DNA from 4 places in the Venatorbacter sp. C2-1 genome. Region 3 is predicted to be linked to each of the others. Evidence: predicted binding sites of a transcription regulator. Region 3 holds the regulator's gene; each other region holds the start of a gene.

Region 1 (4,632 bases), 1.6 Mb from region 3:
TTATCGCCGTACTGGCAGAAGAACTCGGCCTGATTGGCGTACTTGCCCTGCTGATATTGTACTTTCTGATTATTATGCGTTGCCTGTATCTGTCTTCCCGCTGTGAAACTTTATTCGGCCGTTTGTTGTCCGGTAGTCTGGCCGTTACGTTTTTTATCTATGTATTCGTAAACATAGGTATGGTCAGTGGCATATTACCAGTGGTCGGCGTACCCTTACCGCTGGTGAGCTACGGTGGCACCTCGGTAGTCAGTCTGCTGACGGCTTTCGGTTTAATTATGTCCATGTACACCCACCGGCAGAATTAGGATACAGATTTATGCGTTTTTTCCGTGACACCCTGAGTAAATTAAGCAGCGCTTTATTGTTATGTGCAGCCCTGCCTGTTTCTGCAGCTTATGATCAGCATCCGCGCAGCGACGAATTTATTGCTGAAGCCAGCAAAGAATACAAAATTGATCCGGCCGAAATCCGCGCCTGGCTGACCCATGCCGAAAAGCTCGACTCCGTTCTCGAAGCCATTGCCCGTCCGGCCGAAAAAGTAAAAGAGTGGGACGAATATCAGGATATATTTCTGACCTCAAAACGCATATCTGCCGGTAAAGCATTTTTGCAGGAACATGCCGAGCTGCTGCAACAGGCCGAACAAAAATTCGGTGTGGATAAACACATTATTGCTGCCATCATCGGCGTAGAAACATTTTATGGAACCCGTCAGGGAAATTATCGCGTACTCGATTCCCTCGCCACACTGGCCTTTGATTATCCGCAACGGCCGCTGTTCTGGCGCGAATTAAAAGCCTTCTTTGCTCTCGCCCGCGATGAAAAAATCGACCCGGCCAGTGTCAAAGGTTCTTATGCCGGAGCGATGGGTTATGGCCAGTTTATTCCGACCAGTTTTCTGAACTACGCCGTTGATGCTGACAAAGACGGTAAGCGTGATCTGTGGGGTAACCCTGCGGATGCGATTTTCAGCGTCGCCAACTACTTCAAACGCCACGGCTGGCGCACCGGTGAAGCCGTAACCCAACGCGTTCGGGTCAGCGGTAAAGACTATGAAGAAATCATCAACGACAGCCTCAAACCCAAATGGACCGTTGCCGAATTAAAAGCACTGGGCGTGGAACCGACCAATAAAGTCGCCGAAGACCGCCCCGCGAACCTGATCCGTCTGCAGGGAAAAGTCGGTGCAGAATTCTGGCTCGGTGAACACAATTTTTATGTTATCACCCGCTACAACCACAGCCGCATGTATGCCATGGCCGTCTATCAGTTGAGTGAGGCGCTGCGTTGAGAGCGGTTACCCTTCTGCTGGCACTGACACTGGTGCTGGCAGGCTGTGCAACCTCGCGTTATCAGCACGCCAACGACTTCACTCCGGCAACCGTTGCCGATATCCACAATCTGCCGGAACCGGAACCTAAAGCAGAGCCCCGCAGCAGCATGGGTAATCCGCGCAGCTACCAGGTATTCGGCAAGGAATATCAGGTGATGGACAAGGCCGATAACTACAAAGAACGCGGTATTGCTTCCTGGTACGGTATGAAATTTCATGGTCACCGCACCTCAAACGGCGAAATTTACGACGTCTATCAGTTCAGCGCGGCCCACAAAACCCTGCCTCTGCCCAGCTATGTCCGTGTTACCCGGGTTGATAACGGCAAATCCATTATCGTGCGGGTCAATGACCGCGGGCCGTTCCACGAAGGCCGGATTATTGATCTGTCCTATGCTGCTGCCGTTCGCCTTGGCATCAATAAAATGGGCACGGCCGTGGTTGATGTTGAAGTTGTCACCCCACCCCATGCCCACAGCGTACGCTGGGTGCAGGTCAGCGCGTTGTCAGATGCCGCCGCCGCGCAACGGCTGCAGGCCAGCCTGCAGCGCTCACTGGCGCCCATGACCTGGCCGGTCAGCATCAGCACTCAGGACGGCGGAGCCGGTTTACATAAAGTGCGGATCGGACCAGTGCCCGAGGGTGATGATCTGCAGGCCGTACTGGACCGGCTTAATCAGCTGAATATCCGCCAGCCACTGCTGCTGGCTGCTCACCAGCTGAACTGATCACAACAAAGAGACAAAAAAAGGGGCCATGACGATCAACGTCAGGCCCAGAGGCAAGGTACTCAGCGCAGAAACAGTAAAACTAAAGCGTGTTGGCCCGGCTTATTCACCAGTACCGTGTTTTTCGATGTCTTTCTTAACAGCCCAGTAAACGCCGCCAAAGAAGGCGCAGGTCAGGGCAACAATAATCAGGCCGGAAAATACAACTTCATCCATAAACATAGTGCTCACCTCTCAGTTAAGCCGTGCAGTTCGGAGCGGCAATGGCTGCGTTGGCTGCTTCATTGCGCTTGGTATGAAGTCACTTTAGCAAGGGGCCGGAAGGCAGAATTGATGTAAATCAACGAAAAAATCGCCCCAGAAAGAGGTTGATACGGAGCTTGATACACATCAAATAACCATACAGTTATTATGACTAATGGTGTAAACCTTGCTACCGAATATGCTGAGCATCAACACTCCTGCGCAGATCCCTTGCAGCCATGCAGCAGACAGACACTGCGCAATTATTGGTATTTATCGTCAGTCAGTGCACACTATGTAAACCGGCGACCATAAAGGACTGAGCAAGGTGAAAGGACCAATTACACAAGCTGCTTCACTGCTGCTGTGCGGATCACTGTTCTCTGCGGCCCTGCTGCAGGCGGAAGAACAACCCGCCGCCGGAACGTCCTCTGTGACAGAGGCAACGGCAGAAGCTCCGACAGACCAAGCCACACCTGCCCTGACGCCTGTTGCACTAGGTGCAGCGCCCGAAGCAGATACCACAACACTGGCACGAACCAATCAGCAACTGTCACAACTGATCCGGCAGCAGGACTACCAGAGCGCCTATCAACTGGCACAACCACTGCTCAGCCTTTACGAAGGCGACCCGTCATTTGATTTTTATTACGCATTCAGCGCTGCCCAGCTTGGATATTTCAATGAAGCCTTATTCGGCTTCGAGCGCCTCAGCAGCAACTACCCGGCAGTTGCCCGCTACCGTCTGGAGTTAGCACGTGCTTACTATTACCTTGGTAATCACGATGCTGCCGAGCAGGAGTTCAGCCGGGTTCAGAGTACCAACCCGCCTGCGCAGGTCCGGGAGACCATTGCACAGTTCCTGCAACGTATTCAGGAGCAGCGCCTGAGCGTGATGCCTGCCTGGGGAGGTTTTGTCTCCGCCAGCGGCGGTTATGACTCCAACTACAATACCGCTACTGATCTCAATGAGGTCGACCTGCTCGACGGCCTGCTGACCGCGCGCCTGAGCCGTGATCAGCGCGCTAAAGGCAGTGGCTACTATCAGCTGCGGGCCCAGGGCAGTTATATCAGCCCACTGACACAGCGCAGCGCCATCGACCTGCAGTTAGGAGCCAGCCGCAAAGACAACGCCGCCGATGATCTGTTTGATCTGGATAACCTCTACGCCAGCGGCGGCATGCGGATGGTCCGTGGACGTCACAATCTGCGGCTTGGCGGTCGTTACAGCCACTATTGGCTGGGCCGGGATGATCTGCTGTCAGACCTGTCGGCGAATCTGGAATGGAACTACCAGCTGGCCAGCGAATGGCAGAGTCAGACCCGTCTGACACTGAGTAGCCAGGACAATAAGCTCAATGATGATCTCGACCTGCTGCAGGCCGAACTTCAGGCGGGTGCCGCTTTTTCAGCCGGATCGCTCTCAGCCCAGTTTGCACTGGTGCTGGCCACCGATGATGGCGAACAGGAGTATCAGGCACGGGACACGCAGGGTATTAACCTGAGTGCTCAGCAACTGCTGAACATTCACAGCAGTCTGTATGCCAGCCTGATTCTGCGCGACTACCAGTTTCAGGGGGCATTTCCGGCAGACAACCTGCTCGCCGCCGGCGAAACCCGTGCCGAGCAAATGATCCAGCTGGTACTGGGCTACGGCTATACCCTGTTACCAGCCCTGACCCTTTACACCCAGGCCAGCCAGGTCCGTTACAACAGCAATCTCCCCTTGTACGAATATGACCGCACGCTGCTCGAAGCGGGCATCAACTGGACATTCTGATGGAGGCCATCATGCACCGGATTACACGTTCAGCCTGCCTGTTTCAGGCAATGGTTATTCTGCTGATGATGTTCACACTGAACTCAGCCCGCGCAGCCGAACTGGCCGGCCACATCATCATGGTAAAAGGCGATGTCACTGCGCAGGCAGCCGATGGCAGCAGCCGCAATCTGAAGCGCCGCGATGAAATTTACCCCAGCGACACAATTCGTACCGGTACCGGCAGCCGCGTACAGATCCGCTTTATCGATAACGCCCTGCTGGCTTTGCAGGAAAACAGCCAGCTCAGTATTCATGCCTACCAGCAGGCCGATGCCGATGGCAAAGGGGGCAAGGTGCTGATGGAACTGGTAGAAGGTGGGTTCCGCACCCTGACCGGCAGTATTGGCAAAGGCAATAAAGAGGCTTACCGGGTCGACACCCCCGTTGCCAGCATCGGTATCCGTGGCACGCTCTACAGCGCCTTACTGGCCAAAGGCCAGCTGATGGCGGGAGTCTGGAAAGGAGGCATTACGCTGTCCTCAGATCAGGGCGATTTTAATCTT
Region 2 (4,632 bases), 1.5 Mb from region 3:
GGACATGAACTACGAAGGTCGTCACTCCCACTCGTACATGGAGTCCCTGCCGGACTTTGTCAAACTGGTGGAAGCCTATGGCCACGTGGGTATCCGCGTGACCGGCCGCGATGAGCTGCCACAGGCACTGGAAGACACCTTCAATAAATACAATGACCGTCTGGTCTTCCTCGACGTTGCCGTCGACCCGGAAGAACACGTGTATCCGATGCAGGTGCCGGCTGGCTCCATGCGTGATATGTGGCTGAGCAAGACGGAGCGGACCTGAACATGAGACACATTATTTCGATTCTGCTGGAAAACGAACCGGGTGCTTTGTCACGCGTTGTTGGTCTGTTCGCCCAGCGTGGTTACAACATTGAAACCCTGACAGTGGCGCCGACAGAAGACAACACCCTGTCACGCCTGACCATGACCACCACCGGTGATGATCGCAAGATCGAACAGATCACCAAGCAGCTGAACAAGCTGATCGAAGTGGTGAAACTGGTTGATCTGTCTGAAGGCCCGCATATTGAGCGTGAGCTGATGCTGATCAAAGTGAAAGCGGTGGGTGCGCAGCGTGCGGAAATCAAACGTACTGCCGACATCTTCCGTGGTCAGATCGTGGATGTGTCTGCCAGCGTGTATACCATCCAGCTGACCGGAACCAGCGACAAACTGGAGGCTTTTATTGAAGCAATCGGTGCTGGCTGTGTTCTGGAAACGGTACGTACCGGTGTGTCCGGTATTTCCCGCGGCGAGAAAATTCTGAGCCTGTAATTCAGAATCAGAAGCCATAAAAGAACCCTCCGCCGGAGGGTTTTTTTATGCCTGCGATTTCGTGCACTAAAGAACCGTCAGAGTGGCGGATTATCCGGCTCAAGAAACGCCAGCGATAAAAAGGTGGCGAATGCGCCCAATACACAAACCACGGCGGTACTGCCGCTGGCGAGCATAATCAGGCCGGTAATAATCCAGCCATTTTTTACCTGCTCTAACCGGCGCCGGTACAGTTCGGTGCGGGTCCAGTTCAGTTCCGGATAATCCTGTGGCAGGCGATAAATACGGCGGATAAATTCGATAACGCTGAATCGGCTCATGGGATGCTCCTTACTCATCTTTATTCAGAGTAAAAGACCAGCGGCATTTTGCCTGCTAAACAGCGATTCTATCTATTGGTGACGGGAGTTATGCGTTCCGCATCTGACCTGCTTTGGTGCAGGTCAGTGCGCGATGCGGAGGCATGATTATACAGGCTGGGGTTTTATCAGAAGCGATAAACGGATTTGGTCATCACTTTCGATACCGCGGTCATCGCCAGTTTGACCGGCAGCGGGAATTTATGGCCGCCGGCTTCGAGGGCAACGGTTGCGTGTTTGGCTTCGTCTTCCAGCATTTGCAGCAGTACCGCTTTGCTCTTTTCGTCCTGCACCGGCAGGCTGGTCATATGCTGACTCAGATGCTTGCACACCTGTTCTTCGGTGGCGGCGACAAAACCCAGACTGACTTTGTCGGAGATTTTTCCGGCCAGAGCGCCGATGCCGAATGACAGTCCGTAAAACAGCGGATTCAGACGGCTGGTATGGCTGCCCAGATCTTTGATGCGATCTTCGCACCACACCAGGTGATCAATTTCTTCGCGGGCGGCTTCTTCCATGGCTTCCCGTACTTCAGGCAATTTGGCGGTCAATGCCTGGCCCTGATACAGCGCCTGGGCGCAGACTTCACCGGTATGGTTAATACGCATCAGCCCGGCGGCGTGTTTCTGTTCGGCCTCGTTCAGCTCGTGGTACGGGCGCTGCTGCGCCGGGGATGGGCGTTCTTCCTGTGCAGCACCGGGCACCAGTGTGCGTAATGCCTGATCGGCGTTCTGGATCAGTTTGTCAAACAGCGAGTAGCGACGGGAGTTGGCATTCATAACTCATACCTCCGGAATTTCCGGCCATTTTACGGCATAACGGCGTCCGGCGCATGACCCATATCAAGTGAGTTTCGGCCAGAACAGGGCGGACAGTCGCCCATGGAGTGGTTAGAATCGCGCATAGAATAAGGAGACTGCGATGCAGGATTTACACGATTTAAGCCTGTTGCTCGACCGCCAGGTGCCGCTGTTGCTGCTGGAATCCCATGAGGAAGCGCGGGCGTTGGAGATGCTGACCCGGCTGGCCATCCGCCGCGGTCTGGCGCTGCAACAATGGACGCTGAGCGATGGTCTGCGCCGTCTCGGCTTTGGTGAGGACATTGGCGCCAACGAAACCACGCAGCCCGCCGATGCCCTTCGAATCGTACGCGAGCGCGAACAGGGCGGATTGTTTATCTTCTGCGACCTGCATCCGTTTCTCGAAGAGCCTTTGGTGGTGCGTTTGCTGAAAGACATTGCTCTGCAGCATGAGCGTTACGGCAAAACCGTGGTGTTGCTCAGCCACCGCCTGCAGGCGCCACCGGAATTGCAGCGCCTGGCTGCCAGCTTCAGCCTGCAGTTACCGGATGACAGCCAGTTGCTGGCTTTGGTGAAAGAAGAAGCCCAGCGTTACGCCAAGCTCAGTGGCCGTAAAGTGCGCAGTGATAACGACACCCTGCAGCAGCTGGTCGCCAATCTGAAGGGACTTACTTTCTCCGATGCCCGTCGCCTGGTGCGCGGTGCCATCGTCGATGACGGCGCCATTACCCAGGACGATGTACCGGCGGTCAGCCGTGCCAAGATGGCCTTGCTGGATATGGACGGTGTGATGAGTTTTGAATACGACACTGCGCGTTTCAGCGATGTTGCCGGTCTGGAGGTGATGAAAACCTGGCTGGCGCAGCGCCAGCAGGCCTTTATGACCGCCGAGCGCAAACTGCGGCCGCGCGGCTTACTGCTGTTCGGTGTACAGGGCAGCGGTAAGAGTCTGGCGGCGAAGGCGGTGGCCGGTTCCTGGGGCTTACCCCTGCTGCGTCTGGATTTCGGCACCCTGTACAACAAGTTTTTCGGCGAGACCGAACGCAATCTGCGCGAAGCGCTGAAGCTTGCCGAAACTATGTCGCCCTGTGTGGTCTGGATTGACGAGATTGAGAAAGGACTGGGGCAGGACAGCAACGATGCCGGTGTCAGTCAGCGTATTCTCGGCACCTTGCTGACCTGGCTGGCAGAGCATGATGCGCAGGTATTTGTGGTGGCGACGGCGAACAACATTCATGCGCTGCCACCGGAGTTACTGCGTAAGGGCCGTCTGGATGAGCTGTTCTTTGTTGATCTGCCCAAGCCTGAAATCCGAGCGGAGATTCTGCGCCTGCATATGCACAAGCGCGGGCTGGACCCGCAGCGTTTTGATCTGGCTGCACTGGCTGAAGAAAGTGACGGTTTTTCCGGTGCCGAGCTGGAGCAGGCGGTGGTATCGGCCTGGCATGCCGCCAGCAGTGAGCACTCCGGCCCCGGTCTCAGCACGGATACCCTGCTGCAGGAAATCCGCCGTACCCGGCCGTTGTCAGTGGTGATGGCAGAACCTATGCAGGCACTGCGGCAGTGGGCTGCGAGCCGCGCAGTCGCGGCCGATTAACTGCCTTCGTTCTGCACCTGAGGCTGGTATTTGAGGGTCAGCAAGGCGTTACGCAGGCGTTCGCCGCTGGCCGGTTTGGCCAGCAGGTGCTGAATACCAACGGCCAGAGCATCGTCGCGCACACTGCTGATGCTTAAACCTGTCAGCATCAGGCGCGCTGGTTTTTGGCTGATGTCTTTATCAGAGCGGATTCGTTCTGCCAGCTGCAGGCCATCCATAATCGGCATATCGTGATCGATTATGATGAAATCATAGGGCTGGCCGATGCTTATCTGATTACGCAGCATGGCGAGTGCTTCCTTACCGCTGTAAGTGCTGTCCGGGCGCATGCCCCAGCGGCGTACCTGTTTTTCGATCACGTTTCTGAGTGATGCATTATCATCGACGATCAGAATGCGCAGACCAATCAGACTGTCATCCTGCGGCGAGGGAATGCTGTTTCCGGCTTCCGCTTCCAGCGGCAGGTAGAGCGTCAGTGAGGCTCCCTGACTGGTCATACTTTCTACTTCCAGAGTGGCTTTCATTTTCTGCAGCAGGTGGCGTGTTACCAGCAGATTCCAGCTCTTGGCGCTGTAGTTTTCTGCCAGCGGCAGGTGGTGCTGTAAAACGGAGAATGCATTTTTCAGCTCGTCCTGCTTAACGATGGTGCTGCTCAGCTGGATCTGCAGACGCAGTCCATGGGCCTGAGTGGTCTGGTAATAAGATGCCTGCAGTGCCAGCTCACCATATTCGGTATAAGCCAGAGCGCGGGCCAGAACATTATGCAGCAGGGTCTGCAGACGGCCGCGGTCACCGATAAAATATTCCGGCAGCTCGTCGCTGATATCCAGCACCAGTTCGACCTGTTTACGGCTGGCTTCCTGTTGGAAGTGGCTGATAACCTGATTCAGCAGCTGCGTGGTACTGAATGGTCGTTGCTCCAGTTCGAGCTGGGCGTTCTGGATGCGCGCCAGATCGGAAACTTCATTGGCAACATGCAACAGATCGCGACCGGCGAGGGCGATGGTATCGGAGAAATCACGCTGGTTGGCACTCAGTGGGGTATCGCCCAGTAACTCCGTCATGCCAATAACGCCATTGATTGGTGTACGCAGTTCATGACTGATCTGCGACA
Region 3 (4,632 bases):
AAAGAGCAGTCAGATCAGTCGATCTGAACCACATCCAGACGGGTAAACAGATGACCTTTGTCCTGCTTATCCTGCAGGGTGACAAAATCAAACAGCTGCGTATCGCCCAATTGTGACGGCGCCACATTACAGATAGCGGCAAAGATATTTTCACTGCGTCCCGGCTGCTCCTTGTCCCACTGTTCCAGCATCATCTTAATATTCTGACGTTGCAGGTTTTCCTGTGAGCCACACAGGTTGCACGGAATGATCGGGAAGCCCCGTGCCTGGGAAAATTTCTCGATGTCTTTTTCTTTGCAATAAGCCAGCGGACGGATCAGTACGTGTTTCTGGTCGTCACTCAGCAGTTTCGGCGGCATGGCCTTGAGCTTGCCACCATGGAACATATTGAGGAACAGGGTTTCGATGATGTCGTCACGATGGTGACCAAGAGCGATTTTATTGGCGCCAATACTCTCGGCAAAGCCATACAGGGTGCCACGACGCAGACGGGAGCACAGGCTGCAGGTGGTTTTACCTTCCGGAATAATTTCTTTCACTACGCTGTAGGTATCTTTCTCGACGATGTGATACTCAATACCCAGCTGGCTCAGATACTCCGGCAGCACATGTTCAGGAAATCCGGGCTGCTTCTGATCCATATTCACCGCCACGATATCAAAGTGAATCGGTGCGCTTTTCTGCAGACTCAGCAGAATATCGAGCATGGTGTACGAATCTTTACCGCCGGACAGGCAAACCATGACCTTATCGCCGTCTTCGATCATGCGGTAGTCTTCGATGGCCTTGCCGACATTGCGGCGCAGGCGCTTCTGCAGTTTGTTGAACTCGAGTTGCTCTTTGCGCTCGGCAGCGGATTCGATCATAAAAACACCCTGAATAATTGCGCCCGCTTTATAGCAGAATGCATCGGGTGAAGGAACCGCCTGCGCAGGTCAGGCAGTTAAAAAGGAATGTTGTTCGGGGACTTTGAGAAAAGGTACGCCTGCTCAGGCTGCACGGTCGAGCAGGGCGGTGGCGGCACCGAGACTGGCACAGAACTCTTCAATGCTGACACCACTGCGGGGATGGTAAAAACGTTTCCACAGACGTGCGAGCTGTTCTGCGGTTGCATCGGCGGGCAGAACAAAATCATCATTGCGGGCATAGATAAACCAGGCAATGGCGGTGGCATAAGACAGATTGGTGGTCAGCTCGGCATGAGGGTGACTGAGAAAATCATGCTGGCTGGCAAGGCCGCGCACGGTGCTGGCCAGTTCAGGCTGTTGTGCCAGATAAGCGTCCCATACATGGCGGTGGGTCAGGCTGTGAATGCGGTAAATGCCGAGAGCCCGTTGACCGGCGGCTTTGAGATGCGATCCAAGAGCCGATTCTTGAGCCGCAGTTGCCAGCAGCAGGGTGCTGGCCATCGGGTTACTAACCCCGATGCGTTGCAGGGTTGGCTGGATTACCCAGCGGGTCAGTTCATTTGCGCAGATGCCCATGGTCACCTCCTTATACGTCATATCGGCTGAATGACGCTGTTTCTGCAATCTTAGATCAGATTATTTTATCTGCTGCGGTTTTATACCAATTGCCAATAGATAGCCTGGATACCGGCGCCAGAAAAATAACGTCTGTTCAGCCTTTATTCTGGTAAAAGCATTTCCCGTACCAGAGGGCGTTGCATAAGTGTTCATAAGCAGAAAACAGGCATAAGAGGGCAGGCATAAAAAAACCGGCCTCTGGCCGGTTTTTTTGCTTACGGGTGAGCGGCTTACTCTTGCGGGTGAGCGGCACACTCTTTTTCAGTATTCAGGCCGGCCAGTTCATACAGCATATCGGGGTCCTGCAGAATCACTTCTTTACCCTGGGTTTCGATCAGGCCGTTCTTCTGGAAGCGGGTAAACACGCGGCTGATGGTTTCTACCGCGAGGCCCAGATAGTTACTGATATCCACCCGCGACATCGGCAGGCGGAAATGACTGGCCGAAAAACCACGACGGGAATAACGCTGGGAAATATCAATCAGGAAAGAGGCTACGCGTTCTTCGGCGTTTTTCTTGCTGAGCAGCAACATCATGTTCTGATCATGACGGATTTCGGTGCCCATGGTACGCATCAGCTGCTTACGCAGATCCGGCAGGTCATCGGCCAGACTGTCGAGTTGCTGCAGCGGAATTTCACAGACGGTGGTGGTTTCCAGCGCTTTGGCGGTTAACGGATAGTTGCCGTTATCATAACCGGCCAGGCCAACCAGCTCAGAGGCCAGGTGAAAACCGGTAATCTGTTCTTCACCGTTACTCGCCAGAGTGTAGGTTTTCAGGGCTCCGGTGCGAACGGCAAATACGGATTGAAACGCTTCGCCCTGCTGGAACAGCAGCTGACCTTTCTGGATCGGACGGCCACGGCGGATGATATCGTCGAGGCGCTCCATATCGGAATCGTTCAGGGACAATGGCAGACACAACGCATTCAGTGAGCAGGTCTGGCAGTGTGGTTGAGTGCCCCGCAGTGGAGCAGGCGCAACATGTGTCGTTTTCATGACTGATTCCTGAGTGAAACCCCGGTGTCGGAGTAAGTAACAAGTGCAGCAGTTGCGGCTATGTTCGGCATTAGCGCGCGATCTGTCAAGAAAGTAACCAGACCGATGCTGCCGTCCACAAACCAAATCCGATCAGTAATCCCCCGGCAACCTGACGCACGCGGTTGTTGCTCAGAAACGGCGTCAGTACATTGGCCGCCAGTGTGCTGGCAAACAGGGCTGGCAGGGTACCCAGACCAAAGGCGAACATCGCAGCGGCTCCCAGCAAAGGCTGGCCATTTGCGGCAACCCAGCTCAGCGTGCTGTAAATCAGGCCGCAGGGCAACCAGCCCCAGAGCATGCCCAGCCACAGACGATCAATCGCACGCGGAGATTGCATAAAACGGCGGGTCAGAGGCTGCAGGTGTTTCCAGATTCCCTGGCCCAGTTGCTCAATACGGGTCAGCATCAGTGACCAGCGGGCAATATAGAGCCCCATCAGTATCAGCATCAGCGCGGCCAGTGTCCGCAAGATCAGCATCAGCCACTGGTGCTGGCTCTGCAGCCACAGACCTGCGCTGGCGACTATCAGCCCGGCGATGCTGTAGCTCAGTATGCGCCCGGTGTTAAACAGCAGCGTCACCCGGACACGCTGAGTTCCAGCGCTGCTGCCAATAGCCGCAGCAATACCCCCGCACATCACCAGACAGTGGCTGGAGCCAAACAGGCCGAGCAGAAAGGCGGTCAGCAGCGACAGGGGTTCAATCATGGCTTGTCAGATGGGGTTTGATCGCTGTCGTCCTGACGGCGATTTATCGGCTCATCGTCATCAAACAGAATGCGGTGGGCGGGGGACTCCATGTCTTCAAACTGGCCGCTCTTCACCGCCCAGAAAAAGATCAGCACGGCAATGCCGATCAGCAGTAAAGACAGCGGTACCAGGATGTAAATGATATCCATCGATCAAACCTCAGAGGAGTCAGGAGCCGGCAGGCGATTCAGGCGCAGGGCGTTGGTGACCACCAGTAACGAACTGAATGACATGCCAATCGCAGCGGCCCAGGGCGGAACAAAACCTGCCGCTGCCACCGGTAATGCGATGAGATTGTACAGCAAAGCCCAGCCGATGTTCTGAGCAATAATACGGCGCGTCTTGGTGGCACCATCCAGAGCGGTCAGTAAGGTTTCCAGACGACCGTTGGTAAGCATGGCATCGGCGTTGGTCTTAGCCAGATCGGTGGCTTCGTTAACGGCCAGAGCAATATCAGCACCGGCCAGTACCGGCACATCGTTAATACCGTCGCCGACCATCATGACCCGCTCACCGGCCTGCTGCCAGGCGCGCACTGCGGCCAGTTTCTGTTCCGGCGAGACGCCGGTCTGCAGGTCGGTAATGCCCAGTGCATCCGCCACCACCTGACCGGATGCGCCGGGGTCGCCGGTCAGCAGAGACACGGCGATACCGCGTTGTTGAAGACCGCTGACAATTGACGCAGCGTTGCGGCGCAGGCTGTCATTCAGGCGCACCCAGGCCAGCGGTTGCTGATCACTGGCGAGCAGCAGCCACTGGCCAGCGGCCTTGTTGTCGGGCTCCGTCAGGGGGGCTGCTGGCCAGGCATAATCGGCGCGGCCAAAGCGCAGAGTGTGCCCGTTCCACTGGCCGCTGATGCCCTGGCCGGCGGTTTGTTCGGTGTTCTCTACGGCAGCCGCTTTTATGGTGCGGAAGGCACGGGCAATCGGATGGGTTGAGTGTTTCTCAAGGCCGGCGATCAGGGCCAGCAGCTGAGTTTCATCCAGATCCGCCAGAGGTTCGACCTGCTCCAGGGTTAGTTTGCCCTGGGTCAGGGTGCCGGTTTTATCGAATACCACCCGGTTTATCTGTGGCAGAACTTCCAGCACATGGCCTTTGCTGATTAACAATCCGCGTTCGCGCAGTGCGGCCGTGGCGGCTGTCAGAGCCGTTGGCGTAGCCAGCGACAGGGCGCAGGGGCAGGTTACAACCAGCACGCTGAGGGCGATGAAAAAGGCGTGTTCATCGCCTTGCAGCCACCAGAAAGTGAAGACCGAGCTGGAGATGATCAGCACCGCCGCAACAAAGTGGCTGGCAATTTTGTCGGCCAGCAGCGCAG
Region 4 (4,632 bases), 1.4 Mb from region 3:
GACTGCTCTGCCAGACGGTTCTTTTCCACCACTTTGCCGGCATCACGGGCCAGCACACTGAGGATATTAAATTCCGTCACCGTTAATTCGACCGCTTCGTTGTTGCGCAATACCTGATGCTGGTCGAGATCAATCACCAGCTCATCCAGCTCAATGTTGGCAGATACCACTTCGGCGGAGCGATTACGGCGTAAGACTGAACGCAGGCGGGCGGATAACTCACGCGGGTTACAGGGTTTGGGCAGATAATCATCGGCGCCGATTTCCAGCCCCTCGATACGGTCCAGTTCGTCCCCTTTGGCCGTCAGCATAATAACCGGCAGGTCACTGCGCTGACGGATACTGCGCAGAATCTCCAGGCCGTTACCACCCGGCAGCATAATATCCAGAATCACTGCCTGGTATTTGCCGGTCAGTGCTTCACTCAATCCTTCGTCTGCGGTGTGTACCGTTGTCACTTTAAATAATTCACGCTCAAGGTAGCGGCGCAGTAATGCGCACAGCTCCTGATCGTCATCAACTAATAACAGATTCATACGTCCCCCCGGGTCCGGGGTCCAGTGTCGGAGAAAAAGTGCTGTAGTTTCAAGCAGCTGGAGTGTTTCTTTACATTATGTAAAGAAAAGGTCACTACTCGTCTTCTTCACGCCGGTGTTTTTCGACGAAAGCGATAGCCTCCGTGACGGCCTCGGTGACACTGTTATTGGTTTTCACCAGTTCATCCGGAGTCATAAAAAACGCCATATCCACCTCAAAGCGGATATAGCGGGGAGGAAGTCGGTTAAGAGCAACACAGGCGATATCAGCCATATGTTCGATGCTGACCGCTGGCGACTGGCCATGTAAACGACGCAGGATCTCTTCGGCAACCAGCTGTTCATAGTAATTACGAATGTGATTATTGATGCTCATACCACCCTCCTTTGAATAGTTTCAGCATAGCACTCCGGCTATTTCCTGCTTTACTGATAAATAATACACAACCACACCGCCGTAGCGGCTGCTCCGTCCGGCGTACTTTTACAGGAACATGCTATGAAACTGGTCAGCGACCTGATGACCCGCGAACTGCTTACTCACCTGCCCGACGATACCCTGCAGGATGCTGAACAAACGATGGGGCGCCATCAGGTTCGCCACATTCCGGTAGTTGATGCAGAAGGGAAAATATTCGGCCTGCTCAGTCAGAAAGAATTTTTAACCGAAGCATTCCGTATTACCGATAAATTTGGCGCGCATAATCTGCAGACGTATCTGGCACAAACCAAACTGAGCTCCTGCATTAATACCGATGTTCAAACCATTCCGGCCGATATGCCACTGACCGTCGCCGGTCAGCAGTTACGCAACAGCCGTCAGGGTTGCTTACTGGTTACTGATAGTGAAAATCATCTGATCGGTCTGCTCAGCTCCAAAGACTTTGTCCGTCTGGCGATTGAATTGCTGGAACAGTCCTGAGCAGACTCAGGACGGGTAGCGTCGCTGAATATCATCAACCTGTTGTGGATGCTTTAACACGGCATCCACACAAGCCTGATCGAGCTCGTTGTGCGCCGCCATTTGCTGTAATTCAGCGAAGACTTTGTCCTGTGGCCAGGCTTCCTTGTAGCTGCGCCGGTTTAACAAGGCATCAAGAATATCGGCCACCGCAATAATCCGCGCTTCCAGCGGTACGTCATCGCCTTCGGCCCCCAGATAACCACTGCCATTCAGTTTTTCATGGTGATACTGAACAATGTTGCGCAGCATTTCGGTGTGCTCCATATCGCCGAGCGCAAAATGCTCCAGAGCCTGGTCGACAATATCGCGCCCGACTTTCACATGGGATTTCATTCGCTCGAATTCGTCCGCCGTCAGCGGGCCGGCTTTGTGCAGAATACTGTCGGGGATGGCAATTTTACCGATGTCATGCAGAGGAGCAAACAGCGCCAGATATTCGATAAAGGCATCGCTTAACTGCAGTTTTTTCTGCAGGGCGCGGGCAATCATGCGCGCATAGGCAGCCATGCGCCGCACATGGGCATCGGTTTCTACCGAACGGCGACCGCTGACGTCGGTGGCAAATTTTACCAGCGCCTGCATACGGGCAACCGCATCATGTTCGCGCACCAGCAACTGGCCAACCAGATGCGCCCACAGGTTGCAGTAGGCAATTTTCTGCTCAGAAAAATAATGCCGCTGCAGTGAGTTCAGAAACAGAAATCCCAGCAAAGCACCATCATGGAATACCGGCATGGTGAGGCTCGCCCGGTAGCCCTGAGACAACAACGCTGCGGTATGAACAGATAAACTCTTATGACGGAAGCAGCGCATGTCATTAACCACCCGCAAAGCCGGTTTATCGGCCAGAGCCTGCAGTGACGGCACGTCATCCAGCCGCACGCTGTAACCTAACAGCGGCGAGGTGTCATCGCTTTCATAAACAAAAGTCGACAGCAGCCCATCTTCAGGGTTGTACAGCACCAGCGCAAAACGCTGCACGCCTTCATACTGCTCGCGCAATACCCGGTAAAGACGCTCCAGTCGCTGCATAAAATGCATTTTCTGTCCCAGAGCCTGATAGGGATCATTCAGATAGAGTGGATCTTCCATAACATGCCTCTCCGCCGTTTGGCACAGTGTAGGCTAAGCCATCCGCCCTCAGCGCAGGAAGTTGCCAGCTTCCTGATGCACATCAAGGAGAAAAACCCTCCTCTGGCCTAGCCTGAAGTAAAGCTAACAAAGGAAAGTGATATGGATACCAGCGCCATCAGACAAGTGTTAACACAGCGTAAAGCCATGCTGGAAAACCGCGCCAGTAAGGTTGAGCGTGATGCCAGTCACCGCGATGAGCCTTTGTCCGCAGATTTTGCCGAACAAGCGGTAGAGCGGGAAAATGACGATGTACTGCATGCCATTGCCGGTGAATCTTTACACGAGATCACGATGATCAATCAGGCACTGGCGCGTCTGGATGCAGGAATTTATGGCGAATGCAGCGAATGTGGAAATACGATTGACGAAAAGCGCCTGCAGGCCGTTCCTTACACAACCCAATGTATCCAGTGCGCAGAACAGACTGATTAACGCTCGCCACCATCCAGGTCGCGTCCCTGTTCACGGCGTTGCTGCTCAGCTTCCAGGGCAATGGTCAGCAGCTGATCCAGTTTGGTTTCCAGCTGCTCCATACGGCTTTCCATTTTAGCCAGCCGGTCAGCATTCGCCGTTTCTTTGGCAATCAGGTCTTCTTCTTCCTGCTGCATAAAAAACGCAGAAAAGCTGGCGGTCATCATCGAAAATAAACCAATTCCCATCAGAATCAGTACCGACCCGAATAAACGCCCGGCGGTGCTGCCCGGCACAATATCACCATAGCCCACGGTGGTTACCGTTACCCAGGCCCACCAGATACCATCCATCGGTGTCTGCACATTGGGATCAATCACCGCCATTAAGGTGCCGGCCATAATGATGATGATAAAACTCACCATCAGGGTCGGCCCGAGGTGATTTCTTCCCATAATTTTCTGGAACGAGCCGGACATATTCATCAGCATGGTGAACATCGCCAGCAATCGCAGTGCACGTAAGCCACCGGCGTGGGGAAAGGCCTGCCAGAGCAACGGCATACCGGCAATCACAATCACCAGATTGCTCCAGTTATTACGTAAATAGCGCGCCTTATCGTCCACCACCGCAGTCAGCACCAGGGTTTCCAGCAAAAAGAAAGTCCATAAAAACCAGTCGGTAATGTAGGTGTACGGCAGTGGGCCATCGGCGCGGGCTTCGAGATACCACTCGAATACAATCCAGAAGGCGATCAGAATCATCGGCCATTCAAACATACGGCCAATGCGCCGGGCGCGGGCATTTTCGTTGTTATCAACGCCGGAGAGGCCGACCATTTTAGAAAAGGAGAGAATCATCAAAGCTCAGTTCAGCACCGTCAGGTAAACCACTTGATAAACATTGGTTACGTAAAAGAGTAGCTGAATCTTAACGGTAAAAGGCGACGCAGATCACCCATAAAGGCAATCGGCGCCGCTTACAGCACTCAGAACAGCGGGTTAACCTGAACGTCGCTGGTAGTGGAGTTAGCAATAAAACAATGCTGGTGTGCTTTATCGTGCATGGCGATCACCGCCGCTTCATCCGGTTGTTTATCGCCGCTGAAAACCACCTTCGGATTCAGACGGATACGGGCAACCCAGAACTTTCCATCGTCGCGCTGCTCCATTTCCGCCACCGCCGAATCGTCATACGACAACACCTGCAGGCGCTTTTTCGCCGCCAGTGCCAGAAAGGTCTGCATATGGCAGCTGGCCATCGCCGCCGCCAGCATCTGTTCAGGGTCGGCACCGAAATCGTTACCGGCCCCGCCTGCGGTCAGACTGAGCTGAGGTAAAAACTGAATACTATGGCGGCGCTCAAATCCCTCATGGGAAAACTCACCCTGTTTTTCCCAGCGAATATCAATACGGTGTTCCGACACGTTATTCCTCCAGTGTTTTACGCAAAGTGAAAGCACCACGCAGATCGCCGGCATTAAAGCCGCGTGCCTGATCGGCAGGATACAACTCGTCCAGCCTGGCGGTTACCGCCGGTGCCAGTTGTGAGCCATGACAGGTCAGACACAGCGGCGCCGTTGGAATG

Evidence for each region. Region 3 encodes FNR, which switches genes on or off when oxygen is low (the NO sensors DNR and NnrR bind a similar motif). Its sites were predicted from a motif close to TTGATNTANATCAA; they were not measured.
Region 1: the regulator FNR is predicted to act here: its motif matches at 2,445-2,458, upstream of ccoM (cytochrome c oxidase subunit CcoM).
Region 2: the regulator FNR is predicted to act here: its motif matches at 1,954-1,967, upstream of coq7 (2-polyprenyl-3-methyl-6-methoxy-1,4-benzoquinone monooxygenase).
Region 4: the regulator FNR is predicted to act here: its motif matches at 2,665-2,678, upstream of MT343_RS17145 (TraR/DksA family transcriptional regulator).

Annotation. Positions count from the first base shown of each region.
Region 1 is NZ_CP094879.1:906,226-910,857, reverse strand. It holds gene rodA (rod shape-determining protein RodA) at 1-308, shown strand, start outside; gene mltB (lytic murein transglycosylase B) at 320-1,294, shown strand; gene MT343_RS04055 (septal ring lytic transglycosylase RlpA family protein) at 1,291-2,064, shown strand; gene ccoM (cytochrome c oxidase subunit CcoM) at 2,167-2,286, opposite strand; gene MT343_RS04050 (tetratricopeptide repeat protein) at 2,636-4,087, shown strand; gene MT343_RS04045 (FecR family protein) at 4,099-4,632, shown strand, end outside.
Region 2 is NZ_CP094879.1:963,836-968,467, forward strand. It holds gene MT343_RS04340 (acetolactate synthase 3 large subunit) at 1-268, shown strand, start outside; gene ilvN (acetolactate synthase small subunit) at 271-762, shown strand; gene MT343_RS04350 (hypothetical protein) at 840-1,082, opposite strand; gene coq7 (2-polyprenyl-3-methyl-6-methoxy-1,4-benzoquinone monooxygenase) at 1,250-1,900, opposite strand; gene MT343_RS04360 (AAA family ATPase) at 2,043-3,518, shown strand; gene MT343_RS04365 (7TM-DISM domain-containing protein) at 3,515-4,632, opposite strand, start outside.
Region 3 is NZ_CP094879.1:2,466,523-2,471,154, reverse strand. It holds gene ttcA (tRNA 2-thiocytidine(32) synthetase TtcA) at 15-866, opposite strand; gene MT343_RS10900 (hypothetical protein) at 990-1,484, opposite strand; gene fnr (fumarate/nitrate reduction transcriptional regulator Fnr) at 1,757-2,524, opposite strand; gene MT343_RS10890 (sulfite exporter TauE/SafE family protein) at 2,610-3,272, opposite strand; gene ccoS (cbb3-type cytochrome oxidase assembly protein CcoS) at 3,269-3,463, opposite strand; gene MT343_RS10880 (heavy metal translocating P-type ATPase) at 3,467-4,632, opposite strand, start outside.
Region 4 is NZ_CP094879.1:3,827,418-3,832,049, forward strand. It holds gene MT343_RS17125 (response regulator transcription factor) at 1-536, opposite strand, end outside; gene MT343_RS17130 (late competence development ComFB family protein) at 631-912, opposite strand; gene MT343_RS17135 (CBS domain-containing protein) at 1,036-1,458, shown strand; gene MT343_RS17140 (HD domain-containing phosphohydrolase) at 1,465-2,592, opposite strand; gene MT343_RS17145 (TraR/DksA family transcriptional regulator) at 2,734-3,066, shown strand; gene MT343_RS17150 (potassium channel family protein) at 3,063-3,905, opposite strand; gene MT343_RS17155 (OsmC family protein) at 4,034-4,471, opposite strand; gene MT343_RS17160 (Tll0287-like domain-containing protein) at 4,473-4,632, opposite strand, start outside.